3 regions of the Massilia sp. genome follow, and region 2 is predicted to be linked to each of the others. Evidence: predicted binding sites of a transcription regulator. Region 2 holds the regulator's gene; each other region holds the start of a gene.
The links. Region 2 encodes LexA, which represses DNA repair genes until DNA is damaged. Its sites were predicted from a motif close to ACTGTATNNNNATACAGT; they were not measured.
Positions count from the first base shown of each region.

Region 1 (6,071 bases), on a different contig from region 2:
TGATCGGACAAACCCTCGATCAGCGAACCGAGGTAGGTCAGTGCCGCATTATCGGTGATTGCCGTCAGGCCCAGCGCGCCGAAGAACAGCGCGGTCGGCTCCAGGCTCGACACCAGGGGCTGCAGCCACCACTGCTGCATGCCGCCCAGCACCACCAGCCCGGCCAGGAAGAAGCCGACCAGCAGGCCTTCCTTGATGATCAGGCGCGACTGGTGCTTCGGATAGGCCTGGGTATAGCCGAGGAAGAGCAGGAACAGGCCGATGAACAGCACCGGGTGATGGGCCAGCAGCACCACCCCCGCCAGCAAGGCCAGGTGGACGATGGAGACGAGCCAGGGCAGATGCACGTCCTCGACCACGTTGCCCGGCGTCAGGTGGCGGCGCAGCAGCAGGGTGATGACGGTCGCGTTGAAGAGCACCGCCAGCGCGGCGCGCCAGCCGAAGGTGGAGGCCATGAAGGCGCTGTCCCAGCCCCAGGTGGCGGCCACCATCAGCACCGGCGGCGCGGCGTAGGAGGTGAGGGTGCCGCCGATCGAGACGTTCACGAACAGGACGCCGATCGCACCGTACTTGAGCCATTCGGGAATGCCGGGCCGGAATACCTGCGGCGCCAGCATCAGGGCGGCCAGCGTCATCGCGGCCGGTTCGGTGATCAGGGAGCCGGAGAGGGGCACCAGCGCCAGGCCGAGCCAGCACAGGGCCACTTCGGTGCGCACCGGCGCCAGCCGGGCCAGCAGGGCCAGCAGGTCGCGCACGGCGTCGAGCACCGGCTGCGAAGCCGCGATCACCATCACCACGAACACGAACAGCGGTTCGGTGTAGTGGCGCGACTCGACATAAGAAATGGCTTCGCTGCCGCCGGCCAGCAGGGCCATGGCAAGGACCAGCACGAAGGCCCAGAAGCCGAACACGACTTCGACTTCGCCCAGCAGATGGAACAGCCCGGCATGGCGCGGGTGGCGCTTGGCCAGCGAGTGAAACAGCTTGGTGGAAAAGGTGTGGACGAGGGCGATCGCAAACAGGATGGCGCCGGTGAGCTGGAGCGTATTCAAGGATGGGCTCCGTGGCGTGCGTGAGACAGGTTGTTCATTGTCTGGCTGTAAATGGACAAGCCGCCATTATTTCATGATTCGCCGTCCCGGCGCGGTTTTCCAGGGCACGGCGCACCTTTAAGTTCTGTCAATACCAGTCGCCCGACTGGTATGGCCGAAATGAATACATCTTGCCAAATCCGGGCTCAACGAGTACTGTACGTTTATACAGTACTTCTTTGCCAACCCATATGAATTGCTCATCCACCGCAGGCGCTTCCCCTATGGTCGCGCCGGAGGCTTTACACCCTTCGCTCTGGCGCGCCTCGCAATTGGCGCGCGCCGGCACGCGCTGCGTCGACACCGGACATGCCGCCCTCTCTTCCCAGTTGCCCGGCGGCGGTTGGCCGACCGGCACCCTGGTCGAGCTGCTGCAACAGCAGCCCGGCATCGGCGAGATGCGCCTGCTGCGCCCGGCCTTGCAAGCCTGCGCCGAGCGCCGCATCGTCCTGTTGCAGCCGCCCCATCCGCCCCAGGCCCTGGCGCTGGCCGCGCTCGGCCTGCCGCCCTCGCGCTTGCTGTGGCTGCGTACGGGCCGCAGCGCCGACGCGCTGTGGGCGGCCGAGCAGGTGCTGCGCAGCGGCAGTTGCGGCGCGCTGCTGTTCTGGGCCAACCATGCGCGCGGCGAAAGCCTGCGCCGCCTGCACCTGGCGGCCCAGGCGGGGGAAACCCTGTTCTTCATGCTGCGCCCGCTGGCCGCGGCGCAGGACGCTTCGCCCGCGCCCCTGCGCCTGGGGCTGCGGCCGGCGGCGGGCGGCCTGCACATCGACTTCGTCAAGCGCCGGGGGCCGCAGCGCGATGCGCCGCTGTTCCTGCCCCTCGGCTTGCCTCTCACTTCTTCTCTCCTGCACCGACATGCGTTTGTGGATCGGCCTCTCCCTACCCCAGCTGGCGCTCGACATCTTCAGCCCCAACTGGTGCAGTGACCCGGGCAGCGTCGTGCTCGAGCAGGACCGCGTGCTGGCCGCCTCCAGGGCGGCGCGCGCGGCCGGCATCGGCCACGGCATGCGGCGCGCGGGCGTGCTCATGCTCCTGCCCGAAGCGCGCCTGTACGAGCGCAACCCAGCGCGCGAAGCCGAGGCGCTCGATGCGGTCGCGCTGGCGATGCTGCAGTTTACGCCCCAGGTCGCGCTGCTTGAGGAAGCGACCTTGCTGCTCGACATCGGTGCCAGCCTGCGCCTGTTCGGCGGCATCCGGGCCCTGTGCGCCCGCGTGCGCGCCAGCCTGCGCGCGCTCGGCTTTACCGCCTCGGTCAGCTGCGCGCCGACGGCGCGCGCGGCCTGGCTGCTGGCGCGCGCCGCGGCGCATGGCATGGTGCATGGCCGCAATCACAGTGATATGCACGGCGGCAGGCGCGTCCTCGGACGTTCCTTGCGCATGGCTTCGCTCGAGCGTCGCCTCGACCGCCTGCCGGTGGCGCTGTTGCCGCCGGCCCGCTCCTATATGTCCTGGTTCGAGGGCATCGGCTGCGAGGCGCTGGGCCAGCTGCGGCGCCTGCCGCGCCCGGGCCTGCAGCGGCGCTGCGGGCGCGAGCTGCTCGACATGCTCGATGCCGCCTACGGCATGTGTCCCGAGCTGTTCGAATGGGTGGCGCCGCCCGAGAGTTTCCGGGCCCGGCTGGAACTGTTCGACCGCGTCGAGCAGGCCGAGCTGCTGCTGGCCGGCGCCCACCACCTGGTGCTGCAGCTGGTCGGCTGGCTGTGCGCGCGCCAGCTCGCGGTCGAGCGTTTCACCCTGCTGATGGAGCACGAGCGCGGGCGGGTGGCGATGCCGCCGACGACGCTCGAGATCACCCTGGCCGAGCCCGCCTGGCACGACGAACACCTGGTGCGCCTCCTGCGGGAACGCCTGGCCCGTCAGGAGCTGCCGGGGCCGGTGATCGGCCTCGCGCTGGAAGCGCGGCAGGTGAGGGCGATGGCGCCGCCGACCGAATCGCTGTTCCCTGAGCCGGGCGGCGGCGAGGAAGACCGCATGCGCATGCTCGAGCTGCTGGTGGCGCGGCTGGGGCCGGAGAACGTGCTGCAGGCGCTGCCGCAGGCCGATTACCGGCCCGAGGTGGCCAACGAATGGGTGCCGGTGCAGCAGCGAACCGAGCGCGCGTCGCAGGGAGCGGCGCGCTTGCCGCCGGACGTGGCCAGCCTGCCGCGCCCGAGCTGGCTGCTGGCCAAGCCGATCGCACTGCTCATGCGCAACCACCGGCCCTTCTACGGCTCGCCGCTCAAGGTCGCCTCGACCCCCGAACGCATCGAGGCCGGCTGGTGGAGCGAAACGCAAACCCGCGACTACTTCATCGCCGAAGGGCAGGACCATACGCTGTACTGGATTTATCGCGAGCGTATCGTCGGCGCCGGCGAAGATGCCGAGCCGCGCTGGTACCTGCACGGGCTGTTCGGATAGGCGCCTCACGAGCTGGAGGAATTTCCAGGTAGATCGAAGGTCCTGCATCAGCTTAACCGGGCGCTTCCTTCGGCGCGCTTGCGCGATACTGGCGCATGCGGCCCCCCCGGGCTGCTTTGGCTACCAACAATTTCACCCCATGGAGGACCGAGTGTCCGGCTTGATGAACAGCCGCTGGTGCAGCGACAAGAAGCGGCCCGCATTCCCGCCCGGCAGTTTGCAGGCGGGTGGACAGGATGCACGTGCCGCGGTGGGAGCGGTGCGCAAGGTATTGGTCGTCGATGACGAGTCCGACGTTGCGGACCTCGCCGAAATGTTGCTGTCGGCCCACGGCATGGAGGCCATGGTCGCCTATTCGGGCGCCGCGGCCCTCGAGATGCTGGCGGCCCATCCCGACATCGACGCCGTCATTACCGACGTCATGATGCCCGACATGAACGGACTCGAACTGGCCGAGCGCATCGCCGGGAGCTTCCCGGCGGTCAAGATCATCCTGGCGTCAGGCTACATGGCCCCATCCATGTTCAATGGACAAGCGATACAGCAGCTGTTCATTGCCAAACCTTATCGGATCGACCAGCTACTCCGGCTGCTGCGCACATGAACACCTGAGCGCAGCGGCACGCCTCACGCCATCACGACGCGCGTCAGGTGCAACTGGCGGCGCACGACGTAGCCCAGCGATGCGTACAGGGCGATTGCCCCCGTGTTGGCGGGATAGACGTGCAGGAAGGGCTGGCGCCCGCCCGCCATGATGCGGCGCGTGCGTTCGGCCAGCAGGTGGCGGGCATAGGCCTTGCCGCGATGCTCGGGGTGGACGCACACCGCGCTCACCTCGACCGCGCCATGCGGGCGCATCCGTTCTCCCGCCATCGCCGCCAGTTGCCCGCCGTCACGGATGCCGAGGAATTCGCCCAGCTCGTGGGTGCGCCGCGCGAACGGCCCCGGATTGGTCAGCCCGGCAAGCAGGCGCATCTCTTCGGCATCGGCCTCGCCCAGCACCGCGAAGGGCAGCGTGGCTGCCGCGGGCGGGCGCGTGGCCACCATCTGCAGCACCGGGTCGAGCGGCGTCAACATGAGCCCGCAGGCCTGCGCCCCGGCCGGGCACGGCGCCTCTAGCGTGACCAGCATGATCGCCTCGCCGGGCTGCAGCAGCGCCGCCAGCGCCTCCCAGGCCGCAGGACTGCTTGCGGCCAGCGCTTCGTCGGCGATTGCCGCGAACGGACCGATCTCGCGCGGATAGCGCCTGGCCAGCGGGCCGCCGAGGGCCAGGGGGCGGTGGCCGCCTTCGAGGGCCGACCAGACCGGTCGGTCGAGGGCGGCATGCAGGGCAGGGGACAGGGACATGGCTGGCGTCTCTCGCTCGGTAGATGAGAAGATGATAACGCCCCCCGCCGGTGCTGTCGCGATTCCCCGCCTACTCGCCGACCTTGCCGCGCAGGGCCTTGAGCCGCCCGCTGCGCGCCTTGGCATCGAGCCGGCGCAGCTGCGATCCGCGCGTCGGCCGGGTCGGGCGGCGCACCTGCGGGACGACGGCGGCCTGGTCGACCAGGGCCTGCAGGCGCTGCAGCGCGTCCAGCTTGTTCTGTTCCAGGCTGCGCGAACCCTGCGCCTTGAGGACGATGACGCCTTCCTGCGTGATGCGGGCGTCGCGCAGGGCCAGCAGGCGTTCCTTGACGGCGGCCGGCAGGGACGAGGCCGCCACGTCGAAGCGCGCATGCACCGCACACGACACCTTGTTCACATTCTGTCCGCCCGGCCCCTGGGCCCGGATCGCGCTGAATTCGACTTCCGCCGGATCGATGACCGCCATGTCCCACCTGTAAAGCATTGCCGCGGCCACAGCGGCCACGCGGCATTGTAAGGGCAAGGGAGCTGCTTCCACAGCGATCTTGCCGCACGCCATACATTTCGTGTGGCCCAGCATTGCTTGCTACGCTATCATGTATTTACGTGCCCGCTGCATGCCGCGCACACGGCTGCGCGGCCATCCCGGAGGAGCCTTGAACCTGTCGCCCCTGCCCCTTGCCGTGTTCGTCGTCGATGCAGCCGGCACCGTCACGAGCTGGAACAAGGCCTGCGAGAAACTGGCCGGCTATGGCGCCGCCGAGATCCAGGGCATGACCCTGGAGCGCATCGTCGAGTTCGACGACCCTTCCGGAGCCAGCCCCCGCATGGCCGAGCGCGCCGACGCCGAGAATTCGGGCATCCTGCACACGGCCGATGGCCGGCGCCTGCCGGTACGCATCACGGTCGCGCCGCAGTCCTTCGACACCGAGTCGCCCGGCAGCTTCAGCGTCATCCTGATCGCGCGCACCGCCCAGTTCCCGGCGCGCTATGCCCTGATCCAGGACCTGCCGGTGGCCGACATCCTCGAGTCGCTGCCCTGCGTGTTCTACGTGATCGACCAGAGCGGCCACCTGCTGCTGTGGAACCACCAGCTCGAGGAAGCGCTCGAGATGGATGCCGAGGAGCTGCCCGCCTCCAACGTCAAGACTTTCTTCGACGAGAAGGAACGTCCCCTCATCGTCGACAAGATCCTCGCCGCCTTCGACGGCGGCGGCTCCACGCACGAGGCCGAAC
Region 1 is NZ_JBKBOV010000005.1:75,753-81,823, forward strand. Features, by position in the region: gene ACK4S9_RS04535 (putative Na+/H+ antiporter) at 1-1,052, opposite strand, end outside; gene imuA (translesion DNA synthesis-associated protein ImuA) at 1,316-2,017, shown strand; gene ACK4S9_RS04545 (Y-family DNA polymerase) at 1,947-3,488, shown strand; gene ACK4S9_RS04550 (response regulator) at 3,640-4,092, shown strand; gene ACK4S9_RS04555 (GNAT family N-acetyltransferase) at 4,116-4,835, opposite strand; gene arfB (alternative ribosome rescue aminoacyl-tRNA hydrolase ArfB) at 4,906-5,301, opposite strand; gene ACK4S9_RS04565 (EAL domain-containing protein) at 5,492-6,071, shown strand, end outside.
Region 1: a site for LexA is predicted at 1,247-1,264, ahead of imuA (translesion DNA synthesis-associated protein ImuA). Genes of this name have one in related genera too.

Region 2 (6,071 bases):
TCGTCGATACGCTCGACCACCTGGGTGAGCAGCGGCTGGATCGGGTTCCACCCCTGCTGGCCGCGGGCGCCGGTTTCGGCGATGGCGAAGATCTTCGATTCGGCCTCGTCGAGCATCTGCTTGACTTCCTTGCCCTGCGGGTTGAAGGCGTTGCCCGAGATTTCGTCGGCGACGGTGATCAGGTTGCGCAGGATGCCGCGGTCACGCACGATCTCGGCGTAGCGGCGGATGTTGGCCGCCGACGGCGTGTTCTGCGCCATCGCGTTCAGGTACTGCAGGCCGCCCACCTCCTCGGCCTTGCCCAGCATGTTGCAGGCTTCGTAGACCGTGATCACGTCCGCCGGCTTGCCGGCGTTGATCAGGCGGACCATCTGCTCGAAGATGATGCGGTGGTCGTAGCGGTAGAAATCCTCTGCGTGCATGAAGTCGGCAATGCGGTCCCAGGCCGCGTTATCGCGCAGGAGACCGCCGATGACGGACTGCTCTGCTTCGATGGAATGCGGCGGGATGCGCAGGGAATCGACTTGCGGATCGGATGGGGAATTCATGGCGGGCATTATACCGTTTCCGGTCACACGGCTGAAATAATTGGCGAGTTTCCGGAGATAAAAAAAGCCGGGCGAACCCGGCTTTTTCATTTATACAACAGCAGCTTAGGCGGCTTCGCCAACCACAGCGATGGTGATTTCCGAGACGACGTCGGTGTGCAGAGCGACGGCAACCGGGAATTCGCCGGTGGTCTTCAGCGGGCCGGTCGGCATGCGAACCTGCGACTTTTCGACCGGGAAACCTTGCTTGCTCAGGGCTTCGGCGATGTCGAAGTTGGTGACCGAACCGAACAGACGGCCGTCCACGCCCGCCTTCTGGGCGATGGTGACGGTCATGCCGCTCAGCTTGTCGCCTTGCGCCTGGGCAGCCGACAGCTTTTCAGCTGCTGCTTTTTCCAGTTCGGCGCGCTTGGTTTCGAACTCGGCCACGGCGGCCTGGGTGGCGCGGCGTGCCATCTTTTGCGGGATCAGGAAGTTACGTGCGTAACCATCCTTGACTTTGACGACGTCGCCCAGGTTACCGACGTTGACGACTTTTTCGAGCAGGATAACTTGCATATTTATTCTCCAGGTATTCTGACTGACGTGCCGCTGTTTAAGCGTTGTGCAGGTCGGTGTACGGCAGCAGCGCGAGGTAGCGTGCGCGCTTGATGGCGGTGTCGACCTGGCGCTGGTAGTGCGCCTTGGTGCCGGTCAGGCGTGCCGGCATGATCTTGCCGTTTTCCTGGACGAAGTCCTTCAGGGTGTCGACGTCCTTGTAGTCCACTTGCTCAACGCCGGCGGCGGTGAAGCGGCAGAACTTCTTGCGCTTGAACAGCGGGTTCTGCTGTTTGCGCTTCATTTTTTCTTTAGCTTTGTTTTTGTCGAACTTTTTACCGAATGCCATTTCGAGGCTCCTGTATCTAATCTAAGTTGCGCCAACCTACTGTTAGGCGGCACTGAAATCAATGATGTGAAACACCAAGGCTTTGCTGTTGCGGTTTTTCCGTGCGAGGAATCCGTCGAAGCGGTAGGCTGCGCCGAGTTCGGCGCTTTCCAGCCTGCCCGAAATCTCGCCCGCGCCGAGCGCGGGGATTTCAAACGCGACCTGCCTTGCCACTCCGGCCTCGACCTGCTGCGAATCGTGCATCAGGATCGCGCCCACGATGGGGACGCCGGCCGGGGTGAAACGCAGGACGTCTCGCTCCGCGATTGTCGCGATGAGCTGGAACCGGTTCACTGCGCTTGACGAATTCCCGAGAAAAACTTAGGCGGCAGCGGCAGCGGCAGCGGCCGGGGCAGCAGCAGCTGCTTCCGCGCGGTGGCTCTTGGCTGCGTCTTCGCGCTGGACCGACTTCATCATCGGCGACGGTGCGGTTTCGGCCTTCTTCATCTTGACGGTCAGGTGACGCAGGACGGCATCATTGAACTTGAATGCGGTTTCCAGCTCGACCAGGGTCTCGTTGTCGCACTCGATGTTCATGCAGATGTAGTGAGCCTTCGGCAGCTTCTGGATCTGGTAAGCCATCTGGCGACGGCCCCAGTCTTCCACGCGATGGATGTTACCGCCGCGGCTGGTCACCGTGGTCTTGTAACGCTCGATCATCGCCGGAACTTGCTCGCTCTGGTCCGGGTGGACGATAAAAACGATTTCATAATGACGCATGCAACACTCCTTAAGGACGTTTAAACAAATGCCCACCTCGGCGTCAAGACGAGTGTGGGAAGGGAAAGCCTTCGATTATAGCCTGAAAAATCACCGGATGGGAACCCGGGCATGCCCCGGCGCCACGGATGCGCGGTGCTGCACAAATTTTTTACAGTTTTCCCGTGTTTGCCCTTGCGCATATCAGAATACTGTACAAAAATACAGTCTGCTCTTACAACTAGTGCCGTATAACACCCATGCTCAAGCTCACTGCAAGGCAAGAACAGATCCTTAACCTGATCAAGGAAGCGATCGAAAACACCGGCTTTCCGCCGACCCGCGCCGAAATCGCGGCCGAGCTGGGCTTCCGGTCGGCCAATGCCGCCGAGGAACACCTGCAGGCCCTGGCGCGCAAGGGCGCCATCGAGATTTCGCCGGGCACCTCGCGCGGCATCCGCCTGGTCGGCGCCTCGGTCGAGCAGATCCCGATGCCGCCGCCCAACCTCATGATGTCGCTGCCGCTGGTCGGCCGCGTCGCCGCCGGTTCGCCGATCCTGGCCCAGGAACACGTCGAAGCCACCTACTCCGTCGACGCCGCCATGTTCTCGGCGCGCCCCGACTTCCTGCTGAAGGTCAAGGGCTGGTCGATGCGCGATGCCGGCATCTGCGACGGCGACTTCCTGGCGGTCAAGAAGATCGACAGCGCCAAGAACGGCCAGATCGTCGTCGCCCGCCTGGGCGAGGAAGTGACCGTCAAGCGCTACCGCAAGACCGGCAACCTGGTCGAACTGCTGCCGGAGAATCCCGATTTCAAGGTGATCCAGGTGACGCCGGAAGACGAGTTTGCCCTGGAAGGCCTGGCTGTCGGCCTGATGCGCAGCTGGCATTGATTCGCCAAGCCGCCAGCGCGGCGGCTTACTGGATCTTCTTGTCCGCCCAGTGGGAATCCTTCTTGGCGGACTTCACCATCTGGTTGTGCTCGGTCACATAGGCGTCGGTCGCCGAGCGCCATGCGGCGTAGTCCGCCAGCACCAGCTTCGAACTCACCTTGGCTTCCTCGGTCAGGTTTTCCTGCAACTGCGCCAGGTGGGCATTCGATTTTTCGAGCTCTTCCTTGTTCATCAGCTTCCGGATGTCGCTCGGGACGCGCTGGGTCAGCGGCATCGCCGCGTTCAGGTTGGTGACGTACTTGTTGTAGCAGTCCTGCCAGGTCTGCACGGCCGCGCCGATGCGGTCGATGTCGGCATTCACCTTCGACATCGCCGGAATGCGCGGCGTGGCGCAACGGAACTCGCCCGACTTCAGGTCTTCGCCGTCGTAGCCCTTGATCCAGTAGTCGATGTCCTTGCGGCGCTTGACGCGCTGGTCGAGCAACTCGAGTGAGGCGATCGCGACCTTGTTGCCCTTGGCGGCGGCTTTCTTGAACAGATCGGTGGCCTTCGCTTCGTCGACCTCTCCCGCCTCGCCGTAGAAATACATCTGGCCCAGCGCCTGCTGGGCGGCCGGATTGCCGGCATTGGCCAGTTTGGTGTAGATCTTCAGCGCGCCCGCGTAGTCCTTCTTCTCGAACAGGGCGTTGGCGTCTTCGAGTTCGCCGGCAAAGGCGGCGCCGCACAGCAGCAGGGAGGCAAGGAACAGCTTGGTCTTCATGGGCAGGGAGATCAGGTGAAAAGAAATCCCATGATAGCGGCATGTGCCGCCCTGCTCAACCGCTGAAACAAAACGGCGCCAGTGGCGTCGTTTTGAAGGAGCGGCACTTTTTCCGTAGGGTGGGCGGCTCCACCTCGAAGGCCGGCATATCGACAACGTGACTGCCGCCCACGCGTTCAACGCTCCGAAGAACAGTGGCACGGCTAACCTGCTGTTTGAACGCGTGGGCGGCGTCCACGCGAGTGGCTGATCCAGCAATGCGGTGCAGCCCCCACCCTACGAAAAAAACGGCAACCCAAGGGTTGCCGTCATGCTCAGGCGTCGAGCGCCTGGCGGAAATCCGCCAGCAGGTCCGCGGTGTCCTCGATGCCCACCGAGACGCGGATCAGGGATTCGGCGATGCCCATGCTGGCGCGCCGCTCGGGGCCCATCTCGAAGAAGATCGTGTGCGCCACCGGGATCACCAGGGTACGGGTGTCGCCCAGGTTGCTGGCCGGGATGCCGAGCTTCAGGCGGTTCAGGTAGTCGAAGGGGTCGATATCCTCGCGCAGCTCGAAGCTCATCAGGGAGCCGCCGGCACGGAACAGCTCAGTGACGATGCCGTTCTGCGGATGCGAGGCCAGGCCCGGATAGTGGACGGCTGCCACGCGTTCATCACGCTCCAGCATCTGCGCCAGCGCCAGCGCGTTGGCGCAGGTACGTTCCATGCGCAGCGCCAGCGTCTCGGCGCCCACTGCGATGTGGTGGGCCGCTTCCGGCCCGAGCGCCGCCCCGAAGTCGCGCAAGGCCTTGGCACGCAACTGGGCCAGGCCCTGGTTAGCGGCCGGCTGCTTGCGGAAATTGGCCGCGATGTGCGGGTAGGCGCTCCAGTCGAACAGGCCGGTGTCGGTCAGGGCGCCGCCCAGGGCGATGCCGTGGCCGCCGATCGACTTTGTCAGCGAATTGACCACCAGGCCCGCCCCCACCGCCTTCGGGCGGAACAGCCAGGGCGTGGTCATGGTGTTGTCGACCACGTACAGGATGCCGCGCTCGCGGCACAGCTGGCCGATGCGCGCCAGGTCCGCCACCTGGGTGCGCGGGTTGGCGATGGTCTCCACGAACACCATGCGCGTTTCCGGCTTGAGCGCCGCTTCGACGTTCGCGGCAATGGTGGCATCGACGAAGTCGACCGCCACGCCCTGCCCCGCCACCGTCTGCCACAGGCTGTTGGTGTTCCCGAACAGGAAAGACGACGAAACGATGTGGTCGCCCGCGCGCAGCAGTCCCTGGAACAGCGCGCCGATGGCGGCCATGCCGGTGGCGAAGCAGATGCTGCCGACGCCGTCTTCCATCATCGTGATCTTGTCCTCGAGCGCGCCGACGGTCGGGTTGCCCTGGCGTCCGTAGCGGAAACCCGGCTCCTTGCCCTGGAAGACCGAGGCCAGCTGGCGCGCATCCTTGTAGCCGAAGGCCACCGAGGTGTGCACCGGCTTGTGCAGCGAGCCCTGCTCGATGCTCTTCCTGCGGTCGTTGTGCAGGATGGTGGTGGTGAAACCGTACTTCTGCTCGCTCATGGTCTTACTCCGCCGTGGCCGGACGGTTGAGGTTGAGCTGGTTGGTGGCCGCGTCCTCGACGCCCTTGCTGCCGCCCTTGTGGCGCGCGGATTCCTGACGATCCAGGTATTCCGGGGTCACGTCGCCGGTGACATAAACGCCGTCGAAGCAGGACGCCTCGAAATTCTTCAAGGCCGGGTTGACGTCCGAGATCGCTTTTTTGAGCGCATCGACGTCCTGATAGACCAGGCGGTCGGCAGTGATCTCCTTGCAGACTTCCTCGACAGTGCGGCCGTGGGCGATCAGCTCGTCGCGGGTCGGCATGTCGATGCCGTACACGTTCGGGTACAGCACCGGCGGCGCGGCCGAGGCGAAGAACACCTTGCGGGCGCCGGCGTCGCGCGCCATCTGCACGATCTCGCGGCTGGTGGTGCCGCGCACGATCGAGTCGTCCACCAGCAGCACGTTCTTGTCCTTGAATTCGGAGGCGATCGCGTTGAGCTTCTGGCGCACCGACTTCTTGCGCATGTTCTGGCCCGGCATGATGAAGGTGCGGCCGATGTAGCGGTTCTTGATGAAGCCTTCGCGGTACTCGACGCCGAGTTTCAGCGCCAGCTGGATCGCGGCCGGACGCGAGGAATCCGGGATCGGCATGACCACGTCGATCTCGTCGACCGGAATCTCCTTGCGGATCTTGTCGGCCAGGTATTCGC
Region 2 is NZ_JBKBOV010000030.1:11,356-17,426, reverse strand. Features, by position in the region: gene ACK4S9_RS15865 (replicative DNA helicase) at 1-548, opposite strand, end outside; gene rplI (50S ribosomal protein L9) at 654-1,106, opposite strand; gene rpsR (30S ribosomal protein S18) at 1,144-1,434, opposite strand; gene priB (primosomal replication protein N) at 1,477-1,767, opposite strand; gene rpsF (30S ribosomal protein S6) at 1,795-2,193, opposite strand; gene lexA (transcriptional repressor LexA) at 2,433-3,065, shown strand; gene ACK4S9_RS15835 (sel1 repeat family protein) at 3,091-3,825, opposite strand; gene ACK4S9_RS15830 (cystathionine gamma-synthase family protein) at 4,140-5,378, opposite strand; gene purF (amidophosphoribosyltransferase) at 5,383-6,071, opposite strand, start outside.

Region 3 (6,071 bases), on a different contig from region 2:
GGTCGTGGGCGAATGCGCGAATGGCTTCGAGGCCGTCAAGGCCATCGGCGAGCTCGACCCGGAGCTGGTCTTCCTCGACATCCAGATGCCCAAGCTCGACGGCTTCGAGGTGGTGGAGCTGGCCGGCAGCAAGCCAACCTACATTTTCGCGACCGCCTACGACCAGTACGCGCTGAAGGCCTTCGAGGTGCACGCGATCGACTACCTGCTCAAGCCCTTCAGCCGCGCGCGGCTGGCGCAGGCGCTGGAGCATGCGCGCAGCCGCCGGCCGCGGCCGGAGCAGATGCAGGCGGTGGTGCAGGATGCGGGCCGGCGCCGCGGCTACCTGGAGCGGGTCCTGATCAAGGACGGGACGCGGGTGCACGTGGTCCCGAGTGGCAGCATCGACCATATCGAGGCGCAGGACGACTACGTGCAGGTGACCGCGGCGGGCAAGGCCTGGCTGAAGAACCAGCGCCTGTCCGAGCTCGAGGCCCAGCTCGACCCGCAGGTGTTCATCCGCATCCACCGATCCTGGATCGCCAACCTGGGATCGATCGCGCGCATCGAGCCGTCCAGCAAGGACAATTACTGCGCCGTGATGAAGGATGGAAGCAGGCTGCCGATCAGCCGCAGCGGCTACCAGAAGCTGCGCGAGCTGATGCGCTAGGACGCGGCGGCGTCCACCGCCCACCAGGCCGGCAGCAGGGCGCGCACTTCGGAACGGGCGAAGCGGTCGTCGATCAGCCAGACCACCCCGCGATCCTGCTCGGTACGGATCACGCGCCCGGCGGCCTGCACCACCTTCTGCATGCCGGGATAGAGATAGGTGTAGTCGTAGCCGGCCCCGAACATCGCCTGCATCCGCTCGCGCAGCTGCTCGTTGACCGGGTTCACCTGGGGCAGGCCGAGGGTGGCGACGAAAGCGCCGATCAGGCGCTCGCCCGGGAGGTCGATGCCTTCGCCGAAGGAGCCGCCCAGCACCGCGAAGCCGACCCCGCGTCCGCCGGGGACGAAGCGCTCCAGGAAGGCGGCGCGTTCCGGCTCGCTCATGCGCCGTTCCTGGCGCCAGGCCGGGACGTCGGGATGGCGCGCCTGGAGTTCTTCCAGCACCTGTTCCAGGTAATCGAAGCTGCTGAAGAAGGCCAGGTAGTTGCCGGGACGCTCGGCATACTGGCGCGCGACCAGGTCCGCGATCGGCCGCAGCGAGGCCGCACGGTGCTGGTAGCGGGTCGAGATGCGCTTGGCCACGTGGACCTCGAGCTGGCTGGCGGAAAACGGCGAGGCGACGTCGGCCCAGGCGGTATCTGGCGGCATGCCGAGCAGGTCGCAGAAGTAGTGCCAGGGATTGAGGGTGGCCGAGAACAGCGTCACCGAGCGGGCCAGCGCGAAGCGCGGCGCCAGGAAGGGCGCCGGCACCACGTTGCGGATGCTGATGGTGGAATCCCTGGCGCCGCACCTAGCCAGGTCGCACAGCGAATGCGCGCCGAAGGATTCGGCCAGGCGCAGGAAGGCCAGGGCGTCGAAATGGAAGCGTTGCAGCTCCGGGTCGAGCGGCCCGGGGACCTCCACCAGGAAGTCGTTGACGGCGCTGGTGGCGTTCTGCAGCGCGTCCAGCAGCTTGTCCGGCACTTCGGGCAGGACCTGGTAGGGCGCGGAGGGCAGCGGCGCCTCCTTGTCGACGCCGCTCCAGGCGCGTCCAACGCGCTCCAGAGCCTTCTTGACGACCCCGGGCGCGTTGGCGCGCGCGGCGCGCAACTGGCCGCGCTCCAGTTCCACGCTGTACATCGCGCGGGCGCGCGAGACCATGTTGTGGGCTTCGTCGACCAGCACGCTGGTCTTCCAGCCGCGCTCGAGCGCCAGCGCGTAGAGCATGGCGCTGCCGTCGAAATAATAGTTGTAGTCGCCGACCACCATGTCGGCCCAGCGCGCCATTTCGCTGCCGAGGTAGTAGGGGCAGACCTCATGGGCCAGGCCGACTTCGCGCAGGGCATCGCGGTCCAGCACGGCCACCCGGGCGCTCGCCGCGCGCGCGGCCGGCAGGCGGTCGTAGAAGCCTTTCGCCAACGGGCAGGCGTCGCCCTGGCAAGCCTTGTCGGGATGCTCGCAGGCCTTGTCGCGCGCCGTCAGTTCGAGCACCCGCAGCGGTATCGTGCGCCCGGCACCCAGGCTGGCGGCGGCATCGAGCGCGAGGCGCCGGCCGGGGGTCTTGGCGGCCAGGAAGAAGACCTTGTCCAGGCCTTCTGTCGGCATCGCCCTCAGGACCGGGAACAGGCTGCCCACGGTCTTGCCGATGCCGGTCGGCGCCTGCGCCAGCAGGCAGCGTCCGCTGGTATTGGCGCGGTACACGTTCTCGGCGAGCTGGCGCTGGCCGGGACGGAAATCCGCATGCGGGAAGCGCAGTGCGCCGAGCGCCGCGTCGCGCGCCGCGCGGTGCGCCGCCTCGCTGTCCGCCCAGTTCGAGAAGCGTTCGCACAGCCCGGCGAACAGGGCGGCAAGCTCTTGCGCGCTCCGGGTTTCGCGCAGCACGGTTTCCTGGCCGCTGCCGATGTCATAGTAGACCAGGGCGAGGTTGACGCTGTCCATCCCGAGCTGCCGGCACAGCAGGTGGCCGTAGACCCGCACTTGCGCCCAGTGCAGGTGGCGGTGGTTGTCGGGAATGGCGTCGAACTTGCCGCGGTGGGTCTTGATCTCTTCGACCAGGTTCTGGTCCGGGTCGTAGCCGTCGGCGCGCCCGCGCACCAAGAGTTCGCCCCAGCCGCCTTCCAGGGCCACTTCGGTGCGGTAGTTGGGGCCGCGCCGGCCCGTCACCACCGCATGTCCATTGATGCCTTCCTGGGCGGTGGGCGAGGGAGTGAAGCGCAGGTCGAGGTCACCCTGCTTGGCGGTGAACTCGCACAGGGCGCGCACCGCGACGGCGTAGTGAAGGCCGACATTCAAGCGGCCTGCTCCCATTGCAGGTAGCACACCGATACCGGCATCCCGTGCAGCGAACAGTACTCGATCCAGCGCAGCTGGTTGTCCTGCAGGCGGTCGCCCGGGCCCTTCACCTCGATCATGGTGTAGCGGTTTTCCGCCGGCCAGAACTGGATCAGGTCGGGAAAGCCCGTGTGGTTGGCGCGCACGTCCGCCAGGATCCGCTCGCACCACTTGCGCAGGTGCTGCGGCGGGATGCAGGCCAGCGCCAGCTCCAGCAGTTCTTCGCTCAGTGCGCCCCAGTACACGAAAGGCGAAGCGATGCCGGCCTTGTCGCGGTAGTGGGCGCGGATGGCGTCGCGGTAGCTGCCGTCGTCCAGCCGGGCCAGGCAGGCGTCGAACTCGGCCTTGCGGCGCAGCTGGAAGTCGGGGCTGTGCAAGTCGGCCGGACCGCGGTGGAAGGGGTGGAAGAAGGCGCCGGGTATCGCGGCGAAGACCGCGGGCCAGCACAGCAGGCCGAACAGGGAATTGGCCAGCGCGTTCTCGACGTAGAACACGGGCGCCTCCGCGCTGGCCAGGTGGTCGCGCACCACGCCCTCGACCCACCGGTCCTCCACCGGCATGGGCAGGGACAGGTCGAGGCGCTGGACGACAGGCTTGCGGGCCGGCAGCCTGGCATGGCCGAGGCGGCGCGCCAGGCGCGGCCCGATGCGTGTCAAGTGCTGGCGCTCGGCCTCGCTCTCCGGCGCCGCCTGGGCCGCCTGGAACAGGGCATAGGCGTCCTCGAAGCGCTCGTGCTTTTCCAGCACGCGGATGGCGCGCCCGCGCGCACCGAGGAAGCGGCAGCGCGCATACACGGCATGGGCATTGTCCCAGTCCTTGAGCTTCTCGAAACCCTGGCCGATCTGGAACAGCAGCTTCTCGCGCCGGCTCGCCAGCCAGTCGTTGTCGAAGACGTGGGCGGGCAGGTCGCGCAGCACCTCGCCCGGCGGCTCGCCGGCGTAGAAGCGCTCCTTGCAGGCGTGCAGCAGGACGTAATGCTCGACGTCGGCACGCGAGCGGAAACCGCGCGAGGCCTGCGAGATCTCGACCTGCTCGAAGCGGAACATGCCGAGGTCGGACAGCACGAACTCGGTCCAGTCCTGGGCCAGGTTGCCGAAGAAGATCAGGCGCAGCCGGTCGCACAGCGGCTTGACCAGGATGCGCAGGGCGAGGTCGGGGCAGCCCCGGTACCAGTTCGAAAAGGACCGGCTGTCGGCGCATGCCTCGCGCAGCGCTTCCAGTTGCTCGCCCTTGCGCGCGTTCCGGTGCGGCAGTTGCGCGCCGAAGGCATCGAGGATCTCGGGCTTGGACAGCAGGTCGAACAATTCGTCGAGCGAGAGGACCGGGTCGGCTTCGACCCAGCCGGTGGCGAGCAGTTCGCGCGCGGCCTCGACCGGGCAGCCGATCTCGGCATACACCAGCTTGCTGGCGCGGAACAGGTTCCCCTTGCGCATGACCATGCGCACGAACAGGGCGCGCGCGTTCTGCGGCAATGCGGGAAAGGCGGCCAGGAAGGCCAGCTCGTCGTCGACCAGCAGGTCGCGATAGCGCTCCCCGATCCAGTCGAGGACGCGCTGGAAATTGTCCAGATAATAAAACTCGTTTTCCAGAACCCTGATCATGTCATGACGCCATACTGTGCTTTCGTACAGTATAGCGCCACGTGGGCGCAATAACCCAGCAGTAAGCCACTTTTCCGCCGATTTTCAGGCATCTTGCGGACTTTTCGCCACGTCACTGCTTTGGCGGGCGGGTCTGGCAGGCGTTGTTCGGGCACAGCAGTTCGGTCATCTGCGAACCTTCGGGCGCGTGCCCGTTGGCGTGCACGATGACGGCCGAAATCAGCGCGACGTCGGCATCGACCGGGGCTGGCGCGGTCGTGGCCGGGTTGACGCCGCGCGGGGCCTTGGCCTGGGCCGGCCTGGCGGTGCTTTTCGCGACCGCAACCGGCCTGGGTTTCGCCGGCGGCGCGGCCAGGCGCGCGGCTGGCCTGGTCTCGGCCGCAGCAAGCGTTGCCGGACGGGCGGAAGGACCGGCTTTCGTCACCGCCCGGACGGGGGGCGGCGGCGCGGATTTCTCCGCGACCGGCTTGTCCGGCGCCGGCTTGAGCAGGCGCAGCGGCGGGACCGCCCCGGCCGGGGACGCCTGGTCGACGATGACGGCGTCCCCGGCCGGCTGCGCATCGAACGCGGCCGGGGCCATCGCGACCTGGAGCACCGTTGCCGCCGTCGTGGGACGCTCGGCCGGCGCCGGGCCGTGCCGCGGCGCCTGCCGCGCATCGGCCAGCACCGCCTCCTGCACATCGGGGCGCAGGCCGTCGTTGTTGGCAGCCATCCAGACCAGCGTCGCGGTCAGGGCCAGTGCGACGGCGGCGCTGGCGCCGTACCATGCCAGCCGTAAGGCCGGGTTTCTGGCGCCGCGCTTGCGTGCCGGCTCGCGCTCGAGCATCGCCAGGATGCTGTCCTCGCCCGATGTCGCGGTGCGGCGTGGCGACATCAGGTTCGGACGCATGGACGGGGATTGATTTTCGTCTGTAGGCCGCACGGTATTACTCCTAAGATTGGTTCTCCCAGTTCTGATTAGAAACAATCTTGGAGGAAGCGATGCTGATTTTTCTCGCCCTTCTGTACTTTTGTCTGGCGACCGGCGCGATCTGGCTGGCCCTGTTCCCGAGCGGAAGGGCGTTCCTTGCGCGCGGCATGTTCCTGCTGCGCCAGCGCTGGTCCCGGCGCGCCCTCGGCTGGCAGATCGCCGGCAGCCGCTACGCCGACTCCGTGCGCGGCGAGATTCCCCGCGACATCCGGGGCAGCATCCTGCGCTTCATCCGGCGCCACCGGATCGCCTGTGCGATCGGGGTGCCGGCCATCCTGATTCCCTCGCTGCTGGCGCTGGCCCTGAGCAGTCCCGCCATGTTGCCGGTCTACGAAGGCGAGACGGCCGCACCCGATGTCCAGGTGGCGGCGCTGCTCCAGGGCGAGCGCCTGGTGCCGCCGGTGGCCCTGCCGCCGATGGCCTTCACCACCGCCGAGGTCGAGCTGGTGCGGCCGATGCTGGTGAACGCCAGCCGCAACTGGGGCCTGCTGCACCCGGACTTCGCCCAGCGCCTGCTGCTGGCCTTCAAGATCATGAAGGAA
Region 3 is NZ_JBKBOV010000035.1:27,180-33,250, forward strand. Features, by position in the region: gene ACK4S9_RS17205 (LytR/AlgR family response regulator transcription factor) at 1-649, shown strand, start outside; gene ACK4S9_RS17210 (ATP-dependent DNA helicase) at 646-2,934, opposite strand; gene ACK4S9_RS17215 (VRR-NUC domain-containing protein) at 2,916-4,559, opposite strand; gene ACK4S9_RS17220 (hypothetical protein) at 4,672-5,448, opposite strand; gene ACK4S9_RS17225 (M15 family metallopeptidase) at 5,541-6,071, shown strand, end outside.
Region 3: a site for LexA is predicted at 4,573-4,590, ahead of ACK4S9_RS17215 (VRR-NUC domain-containing protein). Genes of this name have one in related genera too.